DNA from 3 places in the Cupriavidus sp. 01L415 genome. Region 2 is predicted to be linked to each of the others. Evidence: predicted binding sites of a transcription regulator. Region 2 holds the regulator's gene; each other region holds the start of a gene.

Region 1 (6,221 bases), 830 kb from region 2:
GCCGCCGAAACGGCGCTGCCCAGCGGCCCCGTGACGCTCGCGAAGGCGTGGATCGAAATGATCCATCGCTATTTCGCCATGGCGGTGGGGGTGCTCATCATCTCCCTGATGGTGCTGGCCTGGGTCAAGCGCCGCGAGTTGAAGCAGTCGCCGTGGTTTGCCACGGGCGTGCTGGTGCTGGTCTGCGTGCAGGGCGCGTTCGGCATGATGACCGTGACCATGAAGCTGCAACCGGTCATCGTCGTCACCCACCTGCTGCTGGCGATGGCGCTGCTGGCGTCGCTGATCTGGCTGGGGTCGCGTAACGATCCGCCGCATGTGGTGGCGCCGCAGGCAGCATCGCTGCGGTGGGCGGGCGCAATCGGGATCGTGCTGCTGGTGATCCAGATCTTCCTGGGCGGCTGGGTCAGCACCAACTACGCGGTGCTGGCCTGCACGGACTTCCCGCTCTGCAACGGGCAACTGGTGCCGGAGATGGACTTCCGTCATGGCTTCACGCTCTGGCGCCAGCTTGGCATGACGGCGGATGGCGACTACATCCCGCATGCCGCGCTGGTGGCCATCCACTGGGTACACCGCGGCTTTGCTTTCGTGGTGCTGGGCTACCTGGCCTGGTTCGGGCTGCGGGCCCGCCGGCTCGAGGGGCTCGCCCGTCATGCCAGATGGCTGTTGGCCGTGCTGGCGCTGCAACTGGCCACGGGGATGTCGAATATCGTGTTCGACTGGCCGCTGGTGGCGGCGGTCGCACATAACGGCGGAGCAGCCCTGCTGCTGATGCTGTTGCTCCGTCTCAACTACAATATCGGCCTCGCGACCCGTTTCGCCGGCGCCGCCGCCCAATCGTCCATTGCCGCGCGCGCCACATGAAGGACAAGATGCCCCCCGTGGTTACTGCTACCCACCCCCACTCTTCCGTGGGCCGATTACGTCATCTGGCCCGCCAATACGCCGCCCTGACCAAGCCGCGCGTGACCCAGCTTGCGGTCTTCTGCGCTGTCATCGGCATGTTCCTGGCCACGCCCGGCATGGTGCCTTGGTCCGTGCTGATCGGTGGTGCCGCCGGCATCTGGCTGCTTGCCGGCGCGGCGTTCGCCATCAATTGCCTGGTCGAACAGAAGATTGACGCGCTGATGCGCCGTACCGCGTGGCGGCCGTCCGCCACGGGCGAGATCACCACCACGCAGACGCTGATCTTCTCGGCCATCCTGGGTGGCGCGGGCATGTGGCTGCTGCACGTGTTTGCCAATGACCTGACGATGTGGCTAACCTTCGCCACGTTCCTGGGCTATGCGGTGGTGTACACGATCCTGCTGAAGCCGGCCACGCCGCAGAACATCGTCATCGGCGGCCTGTCGGGCGCCATGCCGCCCGCGCTGGGTTGGGCCGCCGTCGCCGGTACGGTGCCGGCCGAGGCCTGGTTCCTGGTGCTGATCATCTTCACGTGGACGCCGCCGCACTTCTGGGCGCTGGCGCTGTATCGCCGTGCGGACTACGCCAAATCCGGCCTGCCGATGCTGCCGATCACCCACGGGGAGCGCTACACGCTGCTTCATATCCTGCTGTACACGCTCGTCATGATCGCCGCCACGCTGTTGCCGTTCGTGTACGGCATGAGCGGCTACATCTACCTGGTGGCCGCGCTGGGGCTGGGGCTGGTGTTCCTCGGCTACGCCTGGAAGCTGTTCCGCAACTATTCGGACGGGTTGGCGCAACGCACCTTCCGCTACTCGATCCTGTACCTGTCGCTGCTGTTTGCCGCGCTGCTGGTGGATCACTACTTCAAGTTCGTGCCGCAGGTCTGAGCACGGCCCGCGGGGGCCATGTCCTGCGGCATCTTGCCGCGCCCGGAGGCCAGTGCCGGTTCCATCGGCGATACTTCCGGGCAACCTTTCCCGACGACCGCGCATGCCGACCTCTTCCCAAGGCCTCCTGGCCATGATCCGCCGCTTCTGCCTGCTGGCGCTCTGCACGGCCTTGCTGGCTGCCTGCGGGCAACCGAAGCCCTCGTTCCGCAATGTCGATATCTCCGGCGCCACCGAGTTCGGCAAGGACTTCGCCCTGACTGATCCGGCCGGCAAGACCCGCACGCTGGCGGACTTCAAGGGCAAGGCCGTGGTGATGTTCTTTGGCTACACGCATTGCCCGGATGTCTGCCCGACCACCATGGCCGAGCTGAAGGCCGTCATGGAGCAACTCGGGCCGGACGCGGACAAGGTGCAGGTGCTGTTCGTGACCCTGGATCCGGAGCGCGATACCGGCGCGTTGCTGGGCCAGTACGTTCCGGCCTTCGATGCGCGCTTCCTGGGCCTGCGCCCTGCCGACGAGGCGGCGCTGAAGAAGGTGACCAAGGACTTCAAGGTCTACTACGCCAAAGTGCCGGGAACGTCGCCCAATAACTACACGATGGATCATTCGGCGGGCAGCTATGTCTTTGATCCGAACGGCCAGCTGCGCCTGTTCATCCGCCACGGCCAAGGCCCGGAGCCGATCGCTCACGACCTGAAGGAACTGCTCTCGTAGGACGCGTAGGCGCCGCCAGGCGCGCGCCGAAACAAGAAGGGCCGGTCACATGACCGGCCCTTCGTTTTTGCTGCAGCGGTGGAATCAGGCGAAAGCCGCCAGCGCACCCTTCATCTTCTTCATCGCGGCCGCCTCGATCTGGCGGATGCGCTCGGCGGAGACGCCGAATTCGTCGGCCAGCTCATGCAGCGTGGAGCCGCCTGAGCCGTCGTCGTTCACGTCCAGCCAGCGTGCCTCGATGATGCGGCGGCTACGCGCGTCCAGGCGCTCCAGGGCCTCTTCCAGGCCTTCCACCTGCATGCGGTCCTGGCGCTTGGCCTCCAGCACGCGAGTCGGCTCGTTATGGTTGTCCGCCAGATAGGCGATGGGGGCGAATTCCTCCTCGCCGTCATCGATCTGGCCTTCCAGCGCCAGGTCGCCGCCCGACAGGCGGGTTTCCATCTCCATCACTTCCTCGGGCTTCACGTTGAGCTCGCGCGCAACGGCTTCCACCTGTTCGGGCGTGAAGGTGTGAGCACCCTGCTTGTGGCTGCGCAGATTGAAGAACAACTTGCGCTGGGCCTTGGTGGTCGCCACCTTGACCATGCGCCAGTTCTTCAGCACGTACTCGTGGATTTCGGCCTTGATCCAGTGCATCGCGTACGACACGAGACGCACACCCTGATCCGGGTCGAAGCGCTTCACGGCCTTCATCAGGCCAATGTTGCCTTCCTGGATCAGGTCCGCGTGCGGCAGGCCGTAGCCCAGGTACTGACGCGCGATGGACACCACCAGGCGGAGGTGGGACATCACCAGGCGACGGGCGGCATCGACGGAATCCGTGTCGCGCAGGTCACGTGCCAGACGCTGCTCTTCCTCGTGGGTGAGCAGCGGAATACGGTGGACAGCCTGGATGTAGCTGTCCAGATTCCCCAGCGTGCCGGGAAACGTCAGCGCGAAGCTGGCCGCGGCGGTACTCTGGGGCGCCGTCGGCAGACGGCGGGAAACTTGATTCTGATCGGCAGACAGGACTGCGTTCACTCAATTGCTCCTTTCGCATCCGGCGGTGGGTTGCCGGTGTGTCCCGTCAAAAACGAAGGGACACCGCATTGCAACGCATATTAGCACTCAGGCCGGGTGAGTGCTAAGTTGGAGAAGTTATAGGGGTGATAGTTCCCGACGATCAAAAGGCATTTTCGAATAGCGCAGAAACTATCGCCCGAATCGGCATGCCGCGTCCGATAAGGACTTGCGGGCAGGCCGTCTGGGGTACGAGGATTAGAGGGGAGCGGAGCCCGTCAGTTTCGCTTCGATTCCGGGATTCTGTATTGCGCGATTCGCTACACTCGAGTTGTTTTCTGATCTCACCCACAACGTTTATCTCATCCACGGAGTACCCGTCATGTCTGCCATCGAACACTTGCTAAAGCCCCATGTGCGGGACATCGGCGAATTCACGGTGCGGCGCTTGCTGCCCGCCGCCACCACCCAGACCGTTGGACCATTCATCTTCTTCGATCACATGGGGCCGGTGGCGATGCCTCCCGGCAATGGCATGGATGTGCGCCCGCATCCTCATATCGGCCTGGCGACCGTCACCTACCTGTTCGAGGGGGAAATCATGCACCGGGACAGCCTGGGCAGCGAACAGGTGATCCGGCCCGGCGACGTGAACTGGATGACGGCCGGCCGCGGCATCACGCATTCGGAGCGTTCGCCCGACGGCGCCCGCGAAGCCGGCCCGCGGCTGCATGGCATTCAGACCTGGGTGGCACTGCCCAAGGGGCACGAGAACGATCAGCCCTCGTTCCATCATCACCCGGGGGCGACCCTCCCCAAGCTGGAGCTGCCTGGCGTCCGGATGACGGTGATCGCCGGTGACGCATTCGGCGCCGAGTCCCCGGTCAGGGTGTACAGCCGGACGCTTTATGTGGCGATCGAGATGGATGCCGGGGCCAGCCTGGCAATTCCGCCCGAGCACGTCCAGCGGGGTGTCTATCCGGTCGAAGGCAACCTGACGCTCGATGGCGAGACCCTGCCGGCCGAGCACCTCGTCGTGCTGGTGCCGGGCGAGAGCGTGACGATCACGGCGACGATCCCCTCGCGCGTGATGCTGCTGGGTGGCGATCCGACTGACGGCCGACGCTTTATCTACTGGAATTTCGTGGCAAGCAGCAAGGAAGCCATCGAAGAGGCTGCCCAGCGCTGGCAGGACGACCAGTTTCCGCATGTGCCGGGCGAAACCGAGCGCATTCCGCTGCCGCCGCGCCGGTCATAAGCGGACGCAAGCCGAGCGCTCAGACCGGGCTGGCCCACGCCACCCGGGTCGCCTGCTTCAGGCAGTCCTTGATCGTTTCCACCTGGGTGACGATCGGCGCCGGCACTGGCACGGCGCCATCCATCACCTTGCGGATCCAGGCGGCGGTCTGGGCGGGGTCGTTGCCCGACGGCAGTTCCGGGACTTCGCCGATCGATCCGCCGACCGGATCGACCATCGTGCGCTGATGGCCGTCGTGCAGCCAGTCGATGCGGCTGCTGCGGCGCGCATCGGCCACGACTTCGCCCTCGGTGCCGCGCGCCAGCAGTACGTTGGCCGGCTCGTGCGAGAAGTAGTCGGTCAGCGTCTCGCGATATTCGGGATGGGTATAGCTGTAGAGGCGCAGCGCTTCGGCAGGCGTGTGGGCCCCGATGGGCTGCAGCATCTTGACGATCGTGTGCGACGAATTGCGCAGGCCGATGATCGATCGCTTCTCCAGCAGTCGCGCCAGTGCCGGTGACAGCACCTCGATCGGCAGCACGGCCAGCGGATTTGCCGCTGCACGCAACTGGTCCTGCGCCGCCTGGGTGGTCGCGCACAGCGGCACGCCCAGCGCCTCGAACAACGTCATGCTGGTCACGCGGCCATGAAACTGGCGCGTGCCATGCACCAGCGTCGGCACGCCATCGCGCGCCAGCAGCAATGCCAGCAGTGGTACCAGGTTGGGCTGCTTGCGCGCGCCGTTGTAGCTGGGAATCACCACCACGGGTTTGTCCGGCGGCGGCGCCAGCGGCGTGCAGTGGCCGTGAGCCGCCTCCAGCATGCCGGCCAGCTCATGGGGCGCCTCGCCCTTGATCCGGTACGCCATCAGCACGGCGCCCAGTTCGATGTCGGACACACGACCGGCCAGCATGGCATCGAACAGCGCCTGCGCATCCTCGCGCGGCAGCGCGCGGGCGCCATTCACGCCGCGTCCGATTTCCTTGATGAACTTCGCGGCGGGAAAGCTGTTGCCACCGGGGGTGGCGGGGGTGTCTGTGGAGGACGTCATGGCGCGGCGCTTGGATCGTGGGGTTTGGGGTTCATGATAGCGGAGCGGGGCGGCTTCGCCCACGCCTGCCTGATCCCATCGCCGCCGCGTCGGGTTGATATGGGGTGTGCGGTCCCGCCTATGCGGCCTCCTGCAGCGCCGGATTGCGCTGCTTCCGGTACAGGAAGTCCAGCACGGCCGTGCGGCAAGCGTGGTAGGTCTTGTCGTCGGCCAGCGCCACGCGGTCGCGCGGGCGCGGAATATCGACCTTCAGGATCTCGCCGATCGTCGCCGCGGGGCCGTTGGTCATCATGACGATACGATCGGCCAGCAGCACGGCCTCGTCCACGTCGTGCGTGACCATGACCACCGTGCTCCTGGTGCGGGCGACGATCTTGATCAGCTCGTCCTGAAGGTGGGCGCGCGTCAGCGCAT
Region 2 (6,221 bases):
CTTGGCTTCCAGGTCTGCCACCTGCTGCGTCAGGCGGGCCACATCGTCCCCGCTGGCAGCTTCCACACCCTGCACCTGGGCGCGGGTCACGTCGTCGGCCGCCTGCGGCGCGTTGGAGGATGGCGTCTGATTCTGTTCTTCCATGTCGATCCGTATCAATCCGTATCAAATACTAAAACTCGGCCCGTCTGACGCAGGCCGTCGGGTGGCTCGGATGCCAAACCGGCAAGTCTAGCCGGACTTGGTGTCGGCTACCCGTTTTTCAAGTGTGAAGGTTCAGAGACGCCGAAATACGCCGTTACAAAGCCTCGATTGATGAAATCGAGTGGTGATTGCTTTGCTGCAACGCAAACACTAAGATTCATGAGAGAAAAATGTCAAAAATAACGGGAGCACAAAGGTGGATCAATTTGGTGCATCTTTTGGAAGGTTCGCCATGCACAAGCTTCCTGTCGTGACGCTCTGCCTGGTCGCCGCGCTATCGGTGATGACGGTATTCATCTGCCTGTCCGGCGCGTTCACCCCGCGCGAAACCGAGTATGGCAGCGGCAAGGCCGTATTCAAGCACTACCTCGTCCATTACGTTCGCTGATTCCGCTCTGAATCATCACGTCCTCTGATCCCGCCCCGCCGAGGCGCCCCCGCCCCGGCGAGTCCTGTTTTTCTCCGCAATTCCGTCATCGCCCCCCCCCGCTCAGCTCCTGAAACCGTCGATCCTGCGCCGGTCGCGCTTGGTTGGCCGGCCTTGCAACTGCGCCGTCGGCTCGGTCTGGTAGCGACGCCGCTCGGCGTCCGTGCTTCGCCGCGCCTGGCTCTCTTCGGTTTCGGCATAGAGCGTCTGGGCGATGGGCGCCGACCCGCGCGACGCGCTGATGCCCTTGACCACCACCTCCCAGCGTTGCTGGTGCGCCTCCAGCACGACCGTATCGCCCGGCTTGACCTCACGTGAATTCTTGCAGGGCTGGCCGTTCACCTCGACCCGGCCGCGCTCCACCGCCTCTGCCGCCAGCGATCGTGTCTTGAAAAACCGCGCGCACCACAGCCACTTGTCGATACGCAGCCGCGCGTCGGGTTCGAAATCCACTTGCATCATCTTGTCCTCAACCCGGTCCTCGATCCGGTTTTCATCCCGGTGCTACCCGGCTTTCAAGCCGCCGCCCCTCGGGTCTGTGCCCGCGTGCGCCGCGCCTCCAGCTCGTGCGGATGTGGCGCGCCGAGCGACCAGCCTTGCAAATGCTGCAGCGCCATCTGCGCCAACCCCGCGATCCAGACCTCGGAATCATTCAGGCAAGGAATGAAATGGAAATCCTTGCCGCCAGCCACCCGGAATTCCGACTGACCTTCCATGGCGATCTCTTCGAGCGTTTCGATGCAGTCCGCCGGGAAGCCCGGGCAGAACACGTCCACGCGCTGGGTGCCGACTTTGCCGAGCTCCACCAGCGTAGGCGCGGTGTAGGGCTGGAGCCATTCGGCCTTGCCGAAACGCGACTGAAAGGTCACCTGATATTGCCCCGGCTGCAGTCCCAGCGCATCGCCCAGCAACCGCCCGGTTTTCAGGCACTCGCAATGGTAGGGATCGCCCAGATCCAGCAGGCGGCGCGGCAGGCCGTGGAAAGACAGGATCAGTTTGTCGCCCCTGGCGAAATCGGGCATCCCGTGCTGGGCCCAGTATGCCCCCACCTGCTGGTGGAGCGCGCCGATGTAGGCCGGATGGTCATGAAAATGCTTAATCAGCCGCATTTCCGGCTGGTTGCGCCATTCGGCCAGCACGCGAAAAACCTCGTCGAAGGCCGTGGCCGTAGTGGTGCCGGAAAACTGCGGATACAGCGGCAACAGCAGGATCTGCTCGGTGCCCTGGCGACGCAGCGCCTCCATGACCGACGCAATCGACGGATTGCCATAGCGCATGGCGCAGGCCACCGTCACATCGTGCCCCAGCTGATGCATCAGTTGCTGGAGCGCATGGGCCTGGCGCTCCGTATAAACCAGCAGGGGCGAGCCCGTCATGTGTGCCTCGCGTAACCAGATCGACTCGTATTTCAATGCCGACGCGCGCGACCGGAATGGCAGGATCAGTCCGTGCAGGATCGGCAGCCAGAGCAGGCGCGGAATCTCCACCACACGGGGGTCGGACAGGAAGGCTTTCAGATAGCGCCCCACCGCCTTGGGCGTGGGGGCGTCAGGCGTGCCCAGATTGATCAGCAGGATCGCGGTGCGCGGCGGCTGGCCGTGCTGGTAGGCCGGTTCAGGCGAAAACGTCATGGGTTTTCCGTTGAGACTGCCGGGAGCGCTTCGGGGAAGCAAGGTCGACCCCGCCATGCATCACGCATCGGGGATGAACAGGAGACACGCGCCGCGCGCCACTAGTTCTGGCTGAGCGCGCTGGACAGCAGTCGCGCCGTGATGTCGACGATAGGGATGACGCGCTCGTACGCCATGCGGGTCGGGCCGATCACGCCAAGCGTGCCGACGATCTGGCCATCCACGCCATACGGCGCTGTGATGACAGCCATGTCTTCCAGCGGCACGAGCTGGCTTTCCCCGCCGATGAAGATCTGCACCCCTTGCGCGTGGCTGGACACATCCAGCAACTGCAACAGATTGGTCTTGTGCTCGAAGACATCGAAGAGCCGGCGCAGCTTGTCCATGCTCGACGACAGGTCCTCCACTTCCAGCAGCTTGCGCTCGCCGGAGATGAACACCTGGTCCTCTTCCTCGGCCATGGCGCTGCTGCCCGCATCCACTGCCGCCTGCATCAGCGTCGACATGTCGCGCCGCAGGTCTTGCAGTTCCACCCGCAGGTGGGAGCGCACGGCATCGAAACTCATGCCGGCGTAGTGGGAATTGAAGAAATTGGCGGCCTCAATCAGCTGGGCCGGCGTGTAGGGCAATTCGGTCTGGATGATGCGGTTCTGCACATCGCCTTCCGGGCTGACGATAATCAGCAGGATGCGCCTGTCCGACAGCCGCATGAATTCCACCTGCCGGAACGACTGCGTGCGTCGCGGAGTCATCACCACGCCGGCAAAGTGCGACAGGTGGGACAGCGTATGGGCGGCGGCGGTGATCATCCGCTGGTGGCCGAGCTGCTGCCCGCCCAGCTGACCCTGGATCTGGCCCGTCAGTTCGGCCAGCTCGGCCGCCAGCTCGGGCGCGCGCTCCAGCGGTTGCGCCGTCAGCATCGTATCCACGAACAGACGGTAGCCGCGCGGCGTGGGGATGCGTCCGGCCGACGTATGCGGGCTGGCGATGAAACCCATTTCCTCGAGGTCGGACATCACATTGCGGATGGTCGCCGGCGAGAGATCCAGACCCGAATACTTGGAAAGGGTCCGCGAGCCCACGGGCTGGCCTTCGGCGATGTATCGCTCGATCAGGGTCTTGAGAAGCGTTTTCGAACGTTCGTCCATGATGTCCCGATTTTAATCAAGTTTACCCGGTTCGGGCGGCATGACATGCTCGCTCGTGAACACCTTTGCAGCCGCGGCGGGCCGGCTACTGACAACGGTCACACCGGTATGGTCTAATCCCGGCATGTCTGCCCCCCCAAAGACCGGCGCCCCGCGCGCCCCGTTCAAGACCGTTGCCCTGGTGGGCAGGTATTCGACCGCCGGCATCGAGGGTCCTCTCGAGAAACTGGCGGCCTGCATTTCCCGCAACGGCCAGGATGTGGTGTTCGAGCGCGAAACCGCGATGGCCACGGGCCTGACCGGCTACCCCGTGCTGACTGCCGAGGAAATCGGGCGCGAGGCCGACGTGGCCGTGGTGCTCGGCGGCGACGGCACGCTGCTCGGGCTCGCCCGTCAGCTGGCCGGGCATGACGTGCCGCTGATCGGTGTCAACCATGGCCGACTGGGCTTCATGACCGACATCCCGCTGGAGGACGTGGCCACTGCCCTGCCCGAGATGCTGGCCGGCCGCTATGAGGCCGAGACCCGCACGCTGCTGGAATCGCGCGTGATACGCGACGATGGCGTGATCTTCTCCGCGCTGGCCCTCAACGATGTGGTGGTCAATCGCTCGGGTATCTCCGGCATGGTCGAACTGGCCGTCTCCGTGGACGGCTTTTTCATGTACAACCAGCGTTCGGACGGCCTGATCGTGTCCACGCCCACCGGCTCCACCGCCTATGCGCTGGCCGCGGGCGGCCCGATCCTGCATCCCACGCTCTCCGGCCTGGTGCTGGTGCCGATCGCCGCGCACGCGCTGTCCAACCGGCCGATCGTGCTGCCGCTCGATGCCGAGGTCACGATCCAGGTGGCCACCGCCCGCGACGCAAGCGTCAACTTCGACATGCAATCCCTGACGTCGCTGCTGCCGGGCGACCGCATTGTCGTGCGCCGTTCCGACAAGACCGTCAACCTGCTGCATCCCGTGGGCTACAACTACTACGCCACACTGCGCAAGAAGCTGCACTGGCACGAGTATCCCACCGAAGACAACCGGCTCTGAGCCGCCCCCGCCCTCCTATCGCCCACGATGCTGCGCAGCCTGTCCATCCGCGATTTCGTCATTGTCGACACGCTCGACCTTGACTTCTCCTCCGGCTTTACCGTCTTCACCGGCGAAACCGGCGCCGGCAAGTCCATCCTGATCGATGCGCTGGCGCTGGTGCTGGGCGAGCGTGCCGATGCGGGCGTGGTCCGCGAGGGCGCGTCGCGCGCGAGCATCGGCGCCACGTTCTCCACGCACGCGGCGCTCGATGACTGGCTGGCCGAACGCGAACTCGCGGGGGACGACGGTACCGTGCTGCTGCGCCGGACCGTGGATGCCAGCGGCCGCAGCAAGGCCTTCATCAACGGCGCCGCGGCCACCCTGGCGCAACTGCGCGAAGTCGGCGACCAGCTGGTCGACATCCACGGTCAGCACGCCCACCAGCTGCTGCTGCGCCCCGATGCCCAGCGCCATCTGCTGGATGCCCACGCGGGCCTGACCGAGCAGGCCGACGCCGTGGCCGAGGCCTGGCGTGCTTGGCGTGCCTGCGTGCGCCAGCGCGAGGCCGTCGAACACCAGTCGCGGGAAATGCAACTGGAACGCGAGCGCCTGGAATGGCAGGTCGGCGAACTCGACAAGCTGGCGCCGCAACCGGGCGAGTGGGAAGAGACTCAGTCCGAATACAACCGCCTGTCGCATGCGGCAGGCCTGATCGATGGCAGCCGCGCGGCGCTCGACGCGCTGTCCGAAGCCGACGGTGCCGTGATCTCCGTGCTCAATGGCGTGGTGCACCGACTGCAGTCGCTGGCCGACGTGGACCCCGCCCTGCGCGACGTGCTGGCCGCGCTGGAACCAGCGCTGGTCCAGGCGGAAGAAGCCGCGCATTCGCTGAACCGTTACGTCGACCGTCTGGAGCTCGACCCCGAACGGTTGCAGACGGTGGAAGCCCGCATGCAGGCGCTGCACACCGCCGCGCGCAAATTTCGCCTGCCGCCCGAGCAGTTGCCCGACGAACTGCTGGCGCGCCGCCAGCAGTTGGACGACCTGCAGGCCGCGCAGGACATCAACAAGGTGCTGGCGCGCGAAGCCGCCGCCCGCGCCGCGTACCTGACCCTGGCCAAGCATTTGTCCGGCGCGCGCAAGGCCGCCGCCGAGGCATTGTCGGCCGCCGTCACCGAAGCGATGCAGGGCCTGTCGATGGCAGGCGGCCTGTTCGCCGTCGCGCTCAACGCGCTGGAGGATGGCCAGAGCCACGGCCTGGAGCAGGTGGAATTCCTCGTGGCCGGTCACGCCGGCGTCAGCCCGCGCCCGCTGGCCAAGGTGGCATCCGGTGGCGAACTGGCACGGATCAGCCTGGCCATCTCCGTGATCACCAGTGAAGCCGCGCCCACGCCCACGCTGATCTTCGACGAGGTCGATACCGGCATTGGCGGCGCGGTGGCCGAAGTCGTCGGCCGGCGCCTGCAGGAACTGGGCCGCGCACGCCAGGTTCTCTGCGTCACGCATCTGCCGCAGGTGGCCGCCCAGGCCGGCAGCCACCTGCTGGTCAGCAAGGAGACCGTGGACGCGACCAAGGGCTCGGCCCACGGCAAGGGCCCGGTCACGCGCTCGCGCATCCGTGCACTCGATGCCGAGGGCCGCGTCACGGAAACCGCGCGCATGCTCGGTGGCGCCACGGTGACCGCCACAACCATGCAACACGCCGAAGAGATGCTGGCGCAGGGTGCCCGCGCCGCCGCGGCCAACAGCGCCCGCGAAGGCGGCAACCGCCGTCCGCGCCGCGCCGC
Region 3 (6,221 bases), on a different contig from region 2:
CGGACGTGTCGAATTCCTGGTACGCCTTGGCCACCGACGACTGGTTCGGGATCGTCACCATCCGCATCCAGCGGCCCAGCACGCGCAGCGCGTTGACCGCATTGAACGATTGCGAGCCCCCGCAGACTTGCATCACCGCCAGCGTGCGGCCCTGCGTCGGCCGGATGCCGGCGTTTTCCAGCGGCAGCCAGTCGATCTGATTCTTGAAGACCGCCGTCAGCGTGCCGTGGCGCTCCGGGCTGCACCAGACCTGACCCTCGGACCATTCGGATAGCTTGCGCAGCTCCACGACCTTCGGATGGTCGGCGGGCACGCTGTCGGTCACCGGCAGGCCGTGGGGGTCGAACACGCGCGTCTCGGCGCCGAAGTGTTGGAGGATGCGCTCCGCTTCCAGCGTCAACAGCCGGCTGTAGGACGTCGCGCGCAGCGAGCCATAGAGCAGCAGGATGCGCGGCGGGTGCGTACTGACGCGCGCGGGTTCGAGCTTCTGCAAGTCAGGCGTGTCCAGCACCGACGACACGACGTTGGGCAAGGCAGCTGTCATCGCGTGACCCTCTGGCCCTGCGCATCGATCACGACCTCGCCATCCTCCTTGGTGAAAGGACCTTGCTGCGGCGACGGCAGGATGTCGAGCACGAGTTCCGACGGTCGGCAAAGCCGGGCGCCGCGCTCAGTCACCACGAAAGGACGGTTGATCAGGATCGGATGCGCGAGCATCGCGTCGAGCAACTGATCGTCGGTCAATGCCGGATCGGCGAGGCCCAGTTCCGCGTACGGCGTGCCTTTCTCGCGAATCGCTTCCCGCACGGTCAGGCCCGCTTGCGCGATCATCTGCCGCAATTGCGCACGCGAGGGCGGTGTCATCAGATACTCGATGACCTCGGGCTCAATACCCGCATTGCGGATCATCGCCAACGTGTTGCGCGACGTTCCGCATTCAGGGTTGTGGTAGATCGTGACAAACATCAGGTTTCCTTGGTTGGGGTTGGCCTCGTACCACTTGCCAGCTGCCGTATCAATCATCGCGCGTCGCGTGCTGGCCAGATGCCTCGATGACGTTCGGATGTCCGGGCGCATCTGGGCGTGGCAGCAAGGCGGCGTGAACCAGCAGCCCGATACCTGCGCCGATCAATTCCGCGAGCATGAATCCGGGCACGCTTGTTGGTGCGATGCCTGCAAAGCTGTCACTGAACATCCGTCCGAATGCGGCTGCCGGATTGGCGAAGGAGGTGGAAGCAGTGAACCAGTAGGCCGCGCCGATGTAGCTGGCTACCATGGCCGGTGCCCGCCCGTCCGGTGCGCGCAGGATGACCAGGATTAGCCCGGCCGTCGCCACGGCCTCCGCGATCCATTGGCCCGGCCCACTGCGGAGCTTGGACGAGAGCTGAAGGATGCTGACGTCGAACATGGCATGTGCCAGCCAGGCACCCAGTAGCGCGCCGGTCAACTGGGCGAAGATGTATGGCACCAAGGCAGATCCCGGCAATTCGCCCCTGAACGCCATCACCATGCTGACCGCCGGATTGAAATGGGCACCGCTGACGGGGCCGAACACCTCGATGAGCACGTAAAGTCCACCGACCGTGGCCAGCGTGTTGGCCAACAGCGCAACGGCAACGTTCCCGCCCGCCAACCGCTCGGCCATGATGCCTGAGCCGATGACCACCGCAAGCAGCAGCGCCGTACCGATGAGTTCCCCGGCGAGCTGGCGTGGCAGATCAATTTTCGTCATGAACTAGCTCCGCGCGAGACGCTGCAGGGTCTCTTGCAACTCCGCGTCGGTCATCTCATCGATCGGCAGCAGCAGCAACTGCAGCATCCGGTAGGCGATGGCCTGCCGCGTCAGTTCGAACGCGAGCCGCTTCTTCTCGTCTCTGCCTTCCGTATTCGACGGGTCCGGATAGCCCCAGTGCACCTTGACCGGGCTGCCGGGCCAATAGGGGCATTCCTCTTCGGCGGCGCTATCGCAGACGGTGATGACAATGCGCATCTTGGGCGCGCCTTCGGCGACGAATTCGTCCCAGTTCTTGCTACGGAACTCGCTTACGTCGACCCCGGCTTCGCGTAGCACGTCGACGGCGAACGGGTTGATGCGGCCGCTTGGCGAGCTGCCGGCGCTGTAGGCGCGCACGTCGCGGCCAAATTGCTTGGCAAGATGGTTCAGCATGCCTTCGCTGAGCAAGCTGCGTGCGGAATTGTGGGTACAGAGAATCAGGACGTTAGTGGTCATGGGGGCGGCAAACAAAAATAGGGGTCTGGCGAGCGAGATGCGGTCAGCTCTTTCCGATGTCCCGCACGGCTTTCTGGAGGGCGACGGGTTTGGACGTGACCGCGACGCCGATGGGCTTTCCCTTTGGGGCTCGCGGGGCACAGCATGCGGATTCCGCCGACGTGGCCTCGACCTGGCGGGACTCTCCATACACCGGCACATTGCCAAGCGTGTGGAAGTGTTCCCAAGCGATGCCTTGCGGATCGGTGAGCCAGTATTTGTCGCTGCGGGCATAGCAGCAGGTCGTCTCGCCTTCGTCGAGCCGCGCCATGTCGGCAGCCTCGGCACGCGACTTCAGCTCCGCCAGTTCGGCGGCGTCGTCGGTCTGGAATCCGAGGTGATCCACACCGGGCGCCGCGCCCCGTGCGGAAATGGCGAAGTTCACGCGAGGGTCTTCGAGCATCCATTTCGCGTAGTCGTCCTTGACAACGCTCGGCTCGGCGGCGAACAGCGCGGAGTAATAACGGATGCTGGCCGACAGGTCGGCCACGCTGACGTGAACGTGGAAGCGCTTCATGATTGGGACTCCGAGGTAACGGCACAGCCGGTGACCGGCGAGCACAGATTCCCGCCGCAGCAGTTTTCTGTGAGATAGCCAATCAAGGCGTTCATGGTCTCGAAGCGAGCCATGTAGATGATGGATCGGCCGTCCTGGCGGCTGGCCAGCAGGCTGGCCCGGTGCAGTTCCTTCAGATGGAAGGACAGCGACGACGCTGGCATCTCCATCAGTTCGGCGATGCGTCCGGCAGGCAGGCCCTCTGGGCCGGCCTGCACGAGCAGGCGGAACACGGCCAGGCGGACGGCGTGAGCGAGCGCGGCAAGCGCTTCAAGTGCGTTATCGGTTTCCATGTTTCGAATATAGTCGAATCATGGAAATCAGGCAATCTCCCATGCATCCCGGCACCTCCTTTCGTGGGGCCCCGGGAAAACCCGTATTCAGGTGTCGTCTTGAAAACGCGAACCCCCGTCCCTATAATTAGCACTCGCTGGGGGTGAGTGCTAACAGCCCTCGCGGTGCCCCGAAAACCCGATGGCCGTCCCACTTTGACGGCCATTTGTGAATCAAAACTCACTTTTTGTATTAGGAGTCCGTATGAACCTGCGTCCTCTGCACGACCGTGTGATCGTGAAGCGTCTGGACAATGAAACCAAGACCGCATCCGGCATCGTGATTCCCGACAATGCTGCCGAGAAGCCCGATCAAGGCGAAGTCCTCGCCATCGGCCCCGGCAAGAAGGATGACAAGGGCAACAACATCGCCCTCGACGTCAAGGTGGGTGATCGCGTGCTGTTCGGCAAGTACGCCGGCCAGGGCGTGAAGGTGGATGGCCAGGAACTGCTGGTCATGCGCGAAGAAGACATCATGGCCGTGGTCAACAAGTAATCCACGCGTCCACCGAACCGAATTCAGGAGAATCAGAACATGGCAGCAAAAGACGTAGTGTTTGGCGACGCCGCCCGTGCCAAGATGGTTGAAGGCGTGAACATTCTCGCCAACGCAGTGAAGGTGACCCTGGGCCCGAAGGGTCGCAACGTGGTGCTGGAGCGCAGCTTCGGCGGCCCGACCGTGACCAAGGACGGTGTGTCCGTGGCCAAGGAAATCGAACTGAAGGACAAGCTCCAGAACATGGGCGCGCAAATGGTCAAGGAAGTGGCTTCCAAGACCAGCGACAACGCCGGTGACGGTACCACCACCGCTACCGTGCTGGCCCAGTCGATCGTGCGCGAAGGCATGAAGTTCGTGGCCGCCGGCATGAACCCGATGGACCTGAAGCGCGGCATCGACAAGGCTGTCGGCGCTGCCGTGGAAGAGCTGAAGAAGCTGTCCAAGCCGACCACCACCAGCAAGGAAATCGCCCAGGTTGGCGCGATCTCGGCCAACAGCGACAACTCCATCGGCGAGCGCATCGCCGAAGCCATGGACAAGGTCGGCAAGGAAGGCGTGATCACCGTGGAAGACGGCAAGTCGCTGGCCGACGAGCTGGAAGTCGTGGAAGGCATGCAGTTCGACCGCGGCTACCTGTCGCCGTACTTCATCAACAACCCGGAAAAGCAGGTTGTTGCCCTGGACAGCCCGTACGTGCTGCTGTTCGACAAGAAGGTGTCGAACATCCGTGACCTGCTGCCGGTGCTGGAGCAAGTGGCCAAGTCGAGCCGCCCGCTGCTGATCATCGCTGAAGACGTCGAAGGCGAAGCCCTGGCGACCCTGGTGGTGAACAACATCCGTGGCATCCTGAAGACCGCCGCCGTGAAGGCTCCGGGCTTCGGCGACCGCCGCAAGGCCATGCTGGAAGACATCGCCATCCTGACCGGCGGTACCGTGATCGCTGAAGAAGTCGGCCTGACGCTGGAAAAGGCGACCCTGAACGATCTGGGCCAGGCCAAGCGCATCGAGATCGGCAAGGAAAACACCATCATCATCGATGGCTTCGGCGACGCTGCCAACATCGAAGCCCGCGTGAAGCAAATCCGCGCGCAGATCGAAGAAGCGACCTCGGACTACGACCGTGAAAAGCTGCAAGAGCGCGTGGCCAAGCTGGCCGGCGGTGTTGCCGTGATCAAGGTTGGCGCTGCCACCGAAGTCGAAATGAAGGAAAAGAAGGCCCGCGTGGAAGATGCACTGCACGCGACCCGCGCAGCCGTGGAAGAAGGTATCGTCCCCGGCGGCGGTGTGGCCCTGCTGCGTGCCCGCGCTGCGATCGCTGGCCTGAACGGCGACAACGCCGACCAGAACGCCGGTATCAAGATCGTGCTGCGCGCCATGGAAGAGCCGCTGCGCCAGATCGTGCTGAACGCTGGTGAAGAAGCTTCCGTCGTGGTGGCCAAGGTCATCGAAGGCAAGGGTAACTACGGTTACAACGCTGCCTCCGGCGAGTACGGCGACCTGGTGGAAATGGGCGTGCTGGACCCGACCAAGGTGACCCGCACCGCGCTGCAGAACGCCGCTTCGGTCGCATCGCTGATGCTGACCACGGACTGCGCCGTGGCTGAATCGCCGAAGGAAGAATCCGCTCCGGCAATGCCGGGCGGCATGGGCGGCATGGGCGGCATGGACGGCATGATGTAATTGATGCCGGACTGCTGAAGCCATTCAGCCTGTCTGACAAGACCCCCGCGGGTGCGAACCCGCGGGGGTTTTTTCATTTGGAGGTCGCCTCGAAAAGATTTTGGCGTTGTCGCGCGGCCTTGCCGTACCAGTTGTACTTATCCCTCAAACCTCGACCACGCGCATCCAGTCGAACGCCGCATTCTCTGGCACGCCGGTGCGGCGCGAGATATAGCCGCGCGGATTGCAGACCACGCGTGAATGGTCGATCCAGTAATCGAAGCCCGTGTGGGTATGCCCGTGGATCCAGAGGTCGGCCTGCGCCACCAGATCCGGGCGTCGCGACAGGAAGCCGGCGGAGACGATGTCGTGCGCGTAGCGCGGGTCCAGGCTGCCCAGGTCGGGGCCGTGGTGCGTGACGACCACGGTCTTGCCGTCGAATGGTCGCGCGAGCGTGTCCGCCAGCCAGGCGGTGGCGGCGCGGTGGCGCCCCAGCGCGTCGGCGGGCGTGAAGATCCGGCAATGGCCCTCGACATCGGCCGTCTCGATCAGGCGATGATCCACCATCACGCCGGCGCACGCCTGCATGGCTTCGCCTGCACGATCGGCGCCGTACAGGCAGTAGTCGGTCCACCAGGTGGTGCCGATCACGCGGACCGGCCGGCCGTCGCTATCGGCAAACTCGGCCACGGACCCGTTGAGCAGCGCGACATTGGGGCATTCGGCGGCGGCCTCGGCCATTTGCTGATCCACCGCTTCGAAGTTGCTTTCGTAGTACTCGTGATTGCCGGGCACGTAGACCACGGGCGCGTCGAAGGTGCGCGCGGCCCAGTCGATGCCATCGCGGCCATTGGCGATGTCGCCGGCCAGGATGACGAGATCGGCGGCGCAGTCCGGCACCGTCTC

What was found. The regulator HrcA, encoded in region 2, represses chaperone genes, less so after heat shock. The targets are predictions, from matches to a motif close to TTAGCACTCNNNNNNNNNGAGTGCTAA.
Region 1: the regulator HrcA is predicted to act here: its motif matches at 3,621-3,647, upstream of rpoH (RNA polymerase sigma factor RpoH).
Region 3: the regulator HrcA is predicted to act here: its motif matches at 3,246-3,272, upstream of groES (co-chaperone GroES).

The regions. Positions count from the first base shown of each region.
Region 1 is NZ_JBFTSP010000001.1:97,472-103,692, reverse strand. Features, by position in the region: gene AC1DOX_RS00445 (COX15/CtaA family protein) at 1-867, shown strand, start outside; gene cyoE (heme o synthase) at 876-1,802, shown strand; gene AC1DOX_RS00435 (SCO family protein) at 1,906-2,520, shown strand; gene rpoH (RNA polymerase sigma factor RpoH) at 2,605-3,540, opposite strand; gene AC1DOX_RS00425 (pirin family protein) at 3,902-4,777, shown strand; gene ybiB (DNA-binding protein YbiB) at 4,797-5,807, opposite strand; gene AC1DOX_RS00415 (ABC transporter ATP-binding protein) at 5,926-6,221, opposite strand, start outside.
Region 2 is NZ_JBFTSP010000001.1:929,167-935,387, forward strand. Features, by position in the region: gene grpE (nucleotide exchange factor GrpE) at 1-144, opposite strand, end outside; gene AC1DOX_RS04310 (hypothetical protein) at 437-592, shown strand; gene AC1DOX_RS04315 (RNA-binding S4 domain-containing protein) at 695-1,090, opposite strand; gene hemH (ferrochelatase) at 1,147-2,262, opposite strand; gene hrcA (heat-inducible transcriptional repressor HrcA) at 2,364-3,410, opposite strand; gene AC1DOX_RS04330 (NAD kinase) at 3,535-4,452, shown strand; gene recN (DNA repair protein RecN) at 4,480-6,221, shown strand, end outside.
Region 3 is NZ_JBFTSP010000006.1:149,003-155,223, reverse strand. Features, by position in the region: gene arsH (arsenical resistance protein ArsH) at 1-544, opposite strand, end outside; gene arsC (arsenate reductase (glutaredoxin)) at 541-966, opposite strand; gene AC1DOX_RS13675 (aquaporin) at 1,016-1,732, opposite strand; gene AC1DOX_RS13670 (arsenate reductase ArsC) at 1,736-2,230, opposite strand; gene AC1DOX_RS13665 (ArsI/CadI family heavy metal resistance metalloenzyme) at 2,274-2,786, opposite strand; gene AC1DOX_RS13660 (ArsR/SmtB family transcription factor) at 2,783-3,118, opposite strand; gene groES (co-chaperone GroES) at 3,363-3,653, shown strand; gene groL (chaperonin GroEL) at 3,693-5,336, shown strand; gene AC1DOX_RS13645 (metallophosphoesterase) at 5,481-6,221, opposite strand, start outside.